3 regions of the Priestia sp. TRN 1309 genome follow, and region 1 is predicted to be linked to each of the others. Evidence: riboswitches for the same ligand, from Rfam matches in the RefSeq annotation. Region 1 holds a riboswitch; each other region holds the start of a gene.
What was found. A riboswitch is a leader RNA that binds a small molecule or an ion and turns the genes downstream of it on or off. The one in region 1 is predicted to bind thiamine pyrophosphate.

Region 1 (3,280 bases):
GTTTTTTAACAACGAGGAGAAGGGCAGCGACATCGAAGAGCGAATTGATGAGATGGTGAAACGACACGTGGAGTTTAACCGGGAACTTTTGCAACAGGGCATCGATGAAGGCGAGTTTTCTCATAAAAATGCAGAGCAACTTGCAGTAATTTTAGAAGGGTTGTTTGTTGGAATGAGCCGCATGTCTCGAAAAACGAGTACGGAAAATGCCCTGCAGCTTTACCATTCAGCAATCGATGTATTTTTAAACGGAATTATAGCAAGGTCTTCTTAAATAAGCGGGGATGCTTATTGCGGCAATGAGTAATCCCTCATTATTTTGTATTTTTATAGACCGAACGTTCAGTATTTTTGTAATCAGGAGGTTTATATGTCATTATTGTTAAGAAATCGAGCGGCGATTTTGCTGCTCATGCTAAATATTTTTATTATCTTTACGGGAATCGGTCTCGTTATTCCAATTATGCCAACCTATATGACGGAGCTTCATATCAACGGCAGCGTGATGGGGCTTTTAGTAGCGGTGTTTTCACTAACTCAATTTCTGTTTTCGCCTTTAGCGGGGCGATTATCCGATTCGTTAGGGAGAAAGAAAATTATTGTAGCGGGAATGATTGTTTTTGCCCTGTCTGAATGGTTCTTTGGTTCAGTGAGTACACCTCTTTTATTATTTGTATCCAGAATGCTAGGTGGGGTCGGAGCCGCGCTTATTATGCCTGCTGTTATGGCCTATACAGCGGACGTGACGTCTGCTAAAGAACGCGCTAAAGGAATGGGCTATGTGACGGCAGCGATTACAACAGGATTTATTATCGGGCCCGGTATTGGAGGCTTTTTAGCTGAATACGGCATGCGCGTGCCATTTTACATGGCCGCAGTAGCAGGAGGCTTGGCTGCAGTGATTACGCTTTTTGTTTTGCCGGAGTCTCGTCCTGTACAAGGTCATGCTGTTTCAAACAATGAGAATCCAAAAGAAGATCGGCTGCTACTGCAGCTTATGAATTCCTACAAAGAACCTTATTTTTTAAGTTTAATTATCGTTTTTGTGACATCGTTTGGATTATCCAATTATGAAACGATCTTTTCACTATTTGTTGATCATAAATTTAGCTTTACGCCAAAAGATATTGCGTTTGTTATTACGTTTGGCTCTATTGCAGGGGCTGTTGTGCAGGTTACGATTTTTGGCTGGATTTTAAATAAATTCGGTGAAAAAAGAGTGATTTCGTTTTGCTTGATGATGACGGGACTTTTTATTTTACTTACACTATTTGTGCACACGTACTGGCTTATTATTGTTGTGACATTTATCGTCTTTTTAGCAACAGATATTTTACGTCCGGCAATCAGCACGCAAATGTCGATGATGGCACAAGACGACCAAGGGTATGTAGCCGGACTAAATTCTGCTTATACAAGTCTTGGTAATATTATTGGACCTGTTGTAGCAGGCTTTCTTTTTGATATAAACATTAATTACCCGTACGTATCAGCTGCACTTGTACTGCTGCTTTGTTTTCTTTTATCTTTAAGAGCAGGGAAGGACCGAAAAACAGCTGTGAGAAATCAAGCGATTCAAGAGAAATGATAGAATTTTTAGGGGATAGAAGACCTCCAGTAGTTTACTGGAGGTCTTTTAATGATGCTTTTAGTAAAGCTGTAAGATTTACAACACCACTCAGCCTATAGCGAAGCTTTATTTTATGGGCAAAACAGTGAAATGGTTGCAAATAAAAAAAGTTAATAGTAAACTTTAAACGTAGTAATAAATAGTATGGGAGCTTGCGCGGGGCAGGCTGAGAGTACAGGGGCGCCTGTTGACCATTTGAACCTGTTGGATAATGCCAGCGCAGGGAATGTGAGTACATACCAAAGCACTTTGCGCATGCAAGGTGCTTTTTTGTCTTTTTTTTGCAGTGTTAAAACTAAATGAAAAGAGTGAGAGAACATGGATATTAGTAAAATTTCAGCTCAATTAGAAAAAGTAAGAGATACAAGTCCGCTTGTTCATAATATTACGAATGTTGTGGTAACCAATTTTACAGCAAATGGACTGCTTGCCCTAGGAGCGTCACCTGTTATGGCTTATGCGAAGGAAGAAGTGGCTGACATGGCTCGAATCGCCGGAGCGCTTGTCTTAAATATGGGTACACTGACGGCTCAAGAAGTAGAAGCGATGAGAATAGCAGGAAAATCAGCAAATGAAAACGGCGTGCCGGTTATTTTCGATCCTGTAGGAGCCGGAGCGACACCGTTTCGTACAGAAGTGGCACGTCAGCTTGTAGAAGAATTAAATATTGCCGTTATTCGCGGTAACGCTGCTGAAGTTGCGAATGTAGTAGGCGAGTCATGGCTCATTAAAGGCGTTGATTCATTAGAAGGGCAAGGAGACGTCATTGAACTTGCTGAGAAAGCGGCGAACAAATTAGATACAGTGATTGTTATTACGGGTAAACAAGATGTAATCACGGATGGAAACACAACGTATACAGTAGACAACGGTCACCCGTTATTTACGAAAGTGACGGGGACTGGATGTCTGTTGACATCAATTATAGGAGCTTTCGCTGCTGTAGAAAAAGAATATGTCGAGGCAAGCGTTGCTGCTTTAAGTTTTTACGGAGTGGCAGGTGAAATCGCCGCAGCGAAAAAAGGTGAAGAAGGGCCGGGAAGCTTTCAAATTGAGCTCTTAAACCAGCTTCATCTTTTATCTGGGCAGGATATTGAATCATATGCAAGAGTACATCAACGTTAAAAGGAGCCGGAAAATGACAAACGAAGAAATCAAAAAGCTGCTGCAAGTTTATTTTATAATGGGCAGTAATAACTGTAAAAAAGATCCGAAAGAAGTATTAAAAGAAGCAATTGAAGGCGGCGTTACCGTGTTTCAATTTCGTGAAAAAGGCGAGGGTGCCCTAAAAGGAGAAGCGAAATATCAGCTGGCGAAAGAACTTCAGCAAATTTGTCAGCAGCACAGCGTTCCTTTTGTTGTGAATGATGATCTTGACTTAGCGATCCGCTTACAAGCGGATGGCGTTCATATTGGACAAGAAGATGAAAAAGCTCATATTGTTCGAGAAAAAATAGGAAAAGGAATTGTGGGCGTCTCTGTTCATAATATACAAGAGCTGCAGCAAGCCATAAAAGACGGGGCGGATTATGTAGGAATGGGACCTGTTTTTCCTACTTCTACAAAAAAAGACGCAAAAGCAGTGCAAGGTACAAAATTAATTGAAGAAGTGCGAAACCAGAATATTGACTTTCCAATTGTAGGAATCGG
Region 2 (3,280 bases), on a different contig from region 1:
CATCTTTTTTCACTTTATTATATAAATCCTCTTGTGAAGATTTATTGTCTCCATTGTTTGCTTCATTTTCTGAGCTAGAACCGCATGCGGCAAGCACAACTGTGAAAGCTAATAGTAGCGACAAAAGTGCAGCAAATTTCTTCATTTTCTAAACCCCCTAGTATTCTGATAGGAAATGATACTCTGTGATACTAAACAAGAACACAGCAAAAGTCAACAAAAAAAACTTATACGATTAATGTGACTTAAAATAAGGGAAATATACCTTCTATACACGGTTTGTCATAAGGATACAGAAAGATTTTAAAATTTGGATTAAGTGGATTTTTAAGGGATATTTGAGGAGTAAAAAGGAAGTTTCATGCGACGATTTTCTCTTTCATTTTTTCATGACTTTTGGTGCAATAAACATATAGTTAAATGTTAAGGTAGAAATAAATTCCTTATGGTACACTTAAAGAAGAATTTATGAAACGGAGCGATATGATGAAAGCCATAAACTTAATCTCAATTGCCTTTGGTGCTATCGCTGGTACATATGCGCGTTATTTGCTAAATCTTTCCTTATTATATACGGGCTATCCAATAGGAACGGTAATTGAAAACCTATTAGGAAGCTTCATACTAGGCCTATTAACAGGATTTTTTGCGTGGAAAAAGCCAAAAGAATGGATAAAGCTTGGACTAGGAGTTGGCGTGTGCGGCGGTTTTACAACGTATTCAACCTTTGCAGGAGACGTCATTTCTCTCACTCAGCACCATTTATTTTGGGGAGGCATTTATGTCATTGTCTCTTTAGTAGGTGGAATCCTTCTTGCTTTAGCAGGCTATCTATGCGGTGAAGCGGCAGGGAAAAATTTAGTGAAAGTACATGAGGTGAAGTAAATGAGCATAGTGAGCTTGGCACTTGGCGGGGCAGCTGGAGGAATATGCCGTTATCTTTTGGGTTTAAAAGTTACAAAAACAGTTTCAAACCCTCCTTTTCCAGTCTCAATGCTGTTTGTAAACTTGCTCGGTGCGTTTGGGCTTGGTCTTTTTTACGGTAGTTATTATGGAAAGGTTCCGAGTCATGCTTATGATGATTCAATATTTTTAATGATTGGCATTGGGTTTTTTGGTGCCTTTACCACTTTTTCAACGTTTAGTGTGGAAACCGTACAGTTAATTCGGGAAAAATCTTATCGGAAAATGTTGGCGTACGTGGGGATTTCAGCATTTGGAACAGTTGGTTTATTTACAGTCGGTTTACTGGCAGGAACGTTTTTATTATAAGTAAAGAGAACGTTTCTAGTAGGGAAAAACAAAAAGACGGAGAAGTAGAGAATGGATAGAAAAGCAGAAGTTTGGAAATACATTTTGTTGATTGTAGCTGTTGCAGGTCAGATCATTGGTTTTTTATTTTTATTTATAAATGTTGTGGCGGCATTTATTTTTTACGGTTTTTATATTCTAACTTTTATTATGTTACTCCTGCTGTTTATATGGGATCGGAAAAAGGAAAAAGACAAAGAAGAATTTGACGACTATACCGATTACTAACTATATAAAAAGCAGAATGATTCGGTGCGCCGGGCCTCTTAGTAAAGAAGCTTAAAAGATACATCTATAAAAGGAAGAGAGCCGTAAGAGCATAAAGAGATATTGTATTTACATCTAGTTGTGTTATAATTTTAAGTGCAAAAACAAAATCAATAAATAGCAATCACTAGGGGAGCTTTTTGAAGCTGAGACGGATGTATTTCGGACCCTTTGAACCTGATCTGGTTTGGACCAGCGTAGGGAAGTGGCGATCATGTTTACATAACGATGCATGCTAACCACTCTACGTTGTAGAGTGGTTTTTTGTATGTAATAAAGCCCTCTGCACAAGATGAAGTGATTGAAATTTCTCTTTATTCTGAATGGAAAGGTTTCGATCATGTGGATATTCCTAAATTTCATGTCATTACAACAGATAAGCAGCCAATCGAAGAGCTTCAAAAAATTTTAACGGCTATCGCGCCTTTTGCGGGCGCCATTCATATTAGAGAAAAAAAGAAAACGGCAAAGCAGATTCAATGTTTACTAGAAAGCCTACCATTTTGTCGCTCTAAAATTATTGTGAATGACCGAGTTGATGTAGCGCATGCTTTAAAAGCAAAAGGTGTACAGCTTGCCTATCATAGTTTAGACGTTTCGTTTGTTAGAGACGCATTTCCTTCTCTTATTGTTGGAAAGTCAGTTCACTCTGTGGAAGAGGCTTTAGAAGCTGAAAAAGATGGTGCTCACTACATTTTATACGGACATATTTATTCAACACATTCAAAAAAAGAATTAAAAAGTCGAGGGATAGCGGCACTAAAAGAAGTAGTAGACGCTGTGCAGATACCGGTTATTGCCATTGGAGGAATTACACCTGTAAATGCCAAAGAGGTACTTCAAACAGGAGCACACGGTATAGCCGTGATGTCTGGTGTCATGCTTGCGCAAGATCCCCTGAAAGCGATTAAACAATATTCTCATATATGGACATCTGGAGGTGGAGAAAATGAAGCAGCATTATGATGTACTGTTAATCGGAGGAGGTATAATCAGCTCTTCTATCGCTTATCATTTGTCAAAACAAGGAGCGTCAGTAGCTATTCTTGAACGCAATCAAGTTGGTTGTGAAGCTTCAAGTGCAGCCGCTGGTATTTTAGGTGCTCAAGCTGAAATTGATGAAGAAGGTCCTCTTTTAGACCTTGCTATTAAGAGCAGAAGCATGTTTCCTGAACTGGTGAAGGAACTAAAAGAAAAAACGGCTATCGACGTAGAGCTCATTCAAAAAGGCTTATTAAAAGTCGCTGTAACAGAAGAAGATGCACACGTATTAAAGAAAAAAGCCGCTCAGCACCACCGGTGGGACAAAGATGTAAGATGGATCGATGTAAAAGAAGCGCGTTTGTTAGAACCCGGGCTCTCTCCAGACATATACGGAGCCATTACAATACCGGGAGACGGCCAGCTAGCTCCGGCTAAGTTAACACAAGCTCTTGCTCATGGAGCCTTGTATCACGGAGCAGATGTATTCGAATACTGTGACGTTCACTCTCTTATTATGGAAAATGAAACAGTAAAAGGGGTACAGACGTCCAAAGGCTCTTTTTATGGAGAAAAAGTAGTGATTGCAGCAGGCTCATGGGCTAAACGCTTTATTTCTTCTGAACATTTAGGCGAGGTGTTTCCTGTAAAAGGAGAGTGTATTGCTCTGCAAAGTCATAAGCCCCTGCTTTCTAAAACGATTTTTTTAGATGAAGGTTTT
Region 3 (3,280 bases), on a different contig from region 1:
TTCCTGGCATATTTCCATTTGTTTATCTACGTTTTCTTTGATGAGATGCATTGGAACATGTCCAGGACCTTCAATCATAACTTGAACATCGTGTTTCCAAGCAATTTTAGTTAATTCACCAAGCGTTTCTAATTCACCGAACTGTGCCTCATCATTAGCATCTGCAATGGAACCAGGACGTAGCCCATCGCCAAGCGAAATAGCAATATCGTATGCTTTACAGATTTCACAGATTTCTTCAAAGCGAGTATATAAAAAGTTCTCTTCATGATGAGCTAAACACCACTGCGCCAAGATGGATCCTCCGCGTGAAACAATACCTGTCGTACGTTTCGCTGTCAGAGGAATATAACGTAAAAGAACACCTGCGTGAATAGTAAAGTAATCAACACCTTGTTCTGCTTGTTCAATTAATGTATCGCGGTATGCTTCCCACGTTAGATCTTCTGCTACGCCTTTTACTTTTTCAAGCGCTTGGTAAATAGGAACGGTCCCTACAGGAACAGGCGAGTTGCGGATAATCCATTCGCGTGTTGTGTGAATATCCTTTCCAGTTGATAGATCCATAATTGTATCGGCTCCCCAACGCGTTGCCCATGTCATTTTTTCTACTTCATCTTCAATAGCTGAACGAATAGCTGAATTTCCGATATTAGCATTAATTTTCACATGGAATTTGCGGCCGATAATCATCGGTTCGCTCTCAGGGTGATTGATATTATTAGGGATAATTGCACGTCCTCTTGCTACTTCTTCACGCACAACTTCAGGATTCATCTGTTCACGAATAGCGATAAATTCCATTTCGGGCGTGATGATTCCTTTTTTCGCATAGTGCATTTGCGTTACATTTTGATTTTTTTTCGCGCGCAAAGGTAAACGTTTAGTGATAAAGCGCTCGTACTGATCTCTTGGATCACCGTCATAATAACCGTTATCCTGTGGCTGAACCGTACGGCCTTGATATGTTTCTACATCGTTTCGTTCTGCAATCCACTTTTCGCGCAGAGCCGGTAATCCTTTTTGTAAATTAATTTCATAAGAGGGATCTGTATAAACACCGCTCGTGTCGTATACACGTACGGGACTATTTTCTTCTTCACCAAAAGACCCTGTAGTAGGAGACTGATGAATTTCACGCATAGGTACTTTAAGGTCTTGTCTGGATCCTTGGACATATACTTTGTGACTGTTTGGAAAAGGCTTTTTCATAGAAACTGATACATTTTGTTTTGACATTACATATTCCTCCGGTTTCGCATAAAGTGTAGCTATACCGAACCATAAAAAAAATCGGGTTCTGTGATAGACAGAACCCGATGGAATAGGCAAAAAAAGAATAAAACTATACTATTCTTTTCAAGACTACTTCCCTCCGCTGGTATAACCCAAATCAGGTTCAAAGGGTTAAAGAGTTTTATTGCACTCTTCTCTCAGTCTGAGCTATCAGACACCCCTAGTAGAAATAACATTCAAATTATTCAATTTACGGCTTAAGTTTACCATCATTCGGTAAAAAATCAACCCTTAAATAAAAAAAGCTAGACAATTAGCGTTGTCTAGCAGCATCGATTGCAATCACAATAGCTGTAATAATATGCATGATAAATCCCAAAAATGGAATCCAAGCAACCAGTGAGGTAACAAGTCCTAGTATGTTTCCATAAGCAGATAACCCTCGTCTATTAGCTAAAATGAGTGTGATAGCATGAAGAATAAATCCAATAAAAAGAGGAGTATAGCTAAAGCCCATAACAATCCCCGCGCCAATTAAAGGAATTCCCAGCAAGGCTTCATACCCAGCAGTGACCCATTTCATTGTACGTACATTTCCATTCATAGTAAAAAGCCTCCTAAAAAAGATACTACTATATACGAGAAAAGAGAGAAAAAAGTTTCAAATTACTTAGGGGATATGTCGTATAAGTCAGCCCTATTGGAATAAAATGATAGATGACAGTAAAGGGGGATGGAAAAAACATAATAATTTAGTCATTTTTTTACACTAAAGAAAAATAGTCTAGATGATTCATTTTTAGCTAAGGGACCAGAATTTATACTGAACATAGTGACTGCTTTTTAAAATAAATAAAAGCTGATATCGTGTTTTTTGGTTGTAGCATGTAAGCTTTTTATTACAAATTATTAAAGATTCTTATCTTTTTGCAAATACACATTGTATTTCATAGTTTTAACAATTATGATAAAAAAGCAAGTGTCAAAATAGGAAAATAGTTGAGCATGTAAAACGAAGCGATAAGCTTATTAATTTGAAAGAAAGGCAAGGTACATAGCTTTATGTGGGAAATTATTGTAGCAATCATTTTAGGGATTGTAGAAGGTTTAACAGAGTTTGCTCCCGTTTCGTCAACTGGGCATATGATTATTGTGGATGACCTGTGGTTAAATTCAAAAGAATTATTTTCATCTCCAGTAGCTAATACATTTAAGATTGTTATTCAGCTAGGGTCGATCTTAGCAGTAGTTGTTATTTTTAAAGATCGTTTTATTAATTTATTAGGATTGGGAAAAAAACCAGCTGCTGCAATTGGACCGACAAATCGCTTAAATTTAATGCAAGTAATTGTTGGTTTGTTACCCGCAGGAGTGTTAGGACTTTTGTTTGATGATTACATTGATGAACATTTGTTTTCTTTAAATACGGTGCTAATTGGCTTAGTGGTCGGAGCTGTATTAATGATTCTAGCAGATTTGTTTGGACCTAAACGTCCGCGTGTAGAGACGGTGGACCAAATGTCTTATGGACAAGCACTAGGTATAGGACTGTTTCAATGTATTGCTCTTTGGCCAGGTTTTTCTCGTTCAGGCTCAACGATTTCAGGAGGGGTTCTTCTTGGAATGAGCCATAAGGCAGCCGCAGATTTTACATTTATTATGGCAGTGCCAATTATGGCAGGAGCAAGTGGACTTTCATTGGTTAAAAACTGGCAGTATTTCACATCAGATGCACTACCGTTTTTTATTGCTGGTTTTATCAGCGCCTTTATTTTTGCGCTTATATCGATTCGCTTTTTCTTAAAATTAATCAACCGCATTAAATTAGTTCCGTTTGCCATTTATCGAATTGTCTTAGCGGCTATTCTATATTTTGTATTTTTATAAAATAAATAAGCGTATTTTATAGCCATTTAAACTTCTGATAAAGACTTAAAAAGCAAGAAAAAGCTATTGCAACATTGCAATAGCTTTTTTGCATAAATATATATTATTGTCTTTTGAAAGCGTTTTATAAACATGGGTATTGACAAAACGTGTCGAA

Region 2: linked by a shared signal. The riboswitch ahead of ACRPLQ_RS24030 (thiamine phosphate synthase) and the one ahead of thiM (hydroxyethylthiazole kinase) in region 1 are both predicted to bind thiamine pyrophosphate.
Region 3: linked by a shared signal. The riboswitch ahead of thiC (phosphomethylpyrimidine synthase ThiC) and the one ahead of thiM (hydroxyethylthiazole kinase) in region 1 are both predicted to bind thiamine pyrophosphate.

What each region holds. Positions count from the first base shown of each region.
Region 1 covers NZ_JBOZGM010000002.1:919,774-923,053, reverse strand. Annotated here, with positions in the region: gene ACRPLQ_RS12015 (TetR/AcrR family transcriptional regulator) at 1-274, shown strand, start outside; gene ACRPLQ_RS12010 (MFS transporter) at 371-1,588, shown strand; TPP riboswitch at 1,765-1,873, shown strand; gene thiM (hydroxyethylthiazole kinase) at 1,949-2,755, shown strand; gene thiE (thiamine phosphate synthase) at 2,769-3,280, shown strand, end outside.
Region 2 covers NZ_JBOZGM010000008.1:72,759-76,038, forward strand. Annotated here, with positions in the region: gene ACRPLQ_RS24010 (amino acid ABC transporter substrate-binding protein) at 1-145, opposite strand, end outside; gene ACRPLQ_RS24015 (fluoride efflux transporter FluC) at 487-885, shown strand; gene crcB (fluoride efflux transporter CrcB) at 886-1,272, shown strand; gene ACRPLQ_RS24025 (hypothetical protein) at 1,324-1,539, shown strand; TPP riboswitch at 1,698-1,799, shown strand; gene ACRPLQ_RS24030 (thiamine phosphate synthase) at 1,921-2,544, shown strand; gene thiO (glycine oxidase ThiO) at 2,528-3,280, shown strand, end outside.
Region 3 covers NZ_JBOZGM010000011.1:20,810-24,089, reverse strand. Annotated here, with positions in the region: gene thiC (phosphomethylpyrimidine synthase ThiC) at 1-1,239, opposite strand, end outside; TPP riboswitch at 1,354-1,468, opposite strand; gene ACRPLQ_RS25315 (hypothetical protein) at 1,550-1,840, opposite strand; gene ACRPLQ_RS25310 (undecaprenyl-diphosphate phosphatase) at 2,299-3,123, shown strand.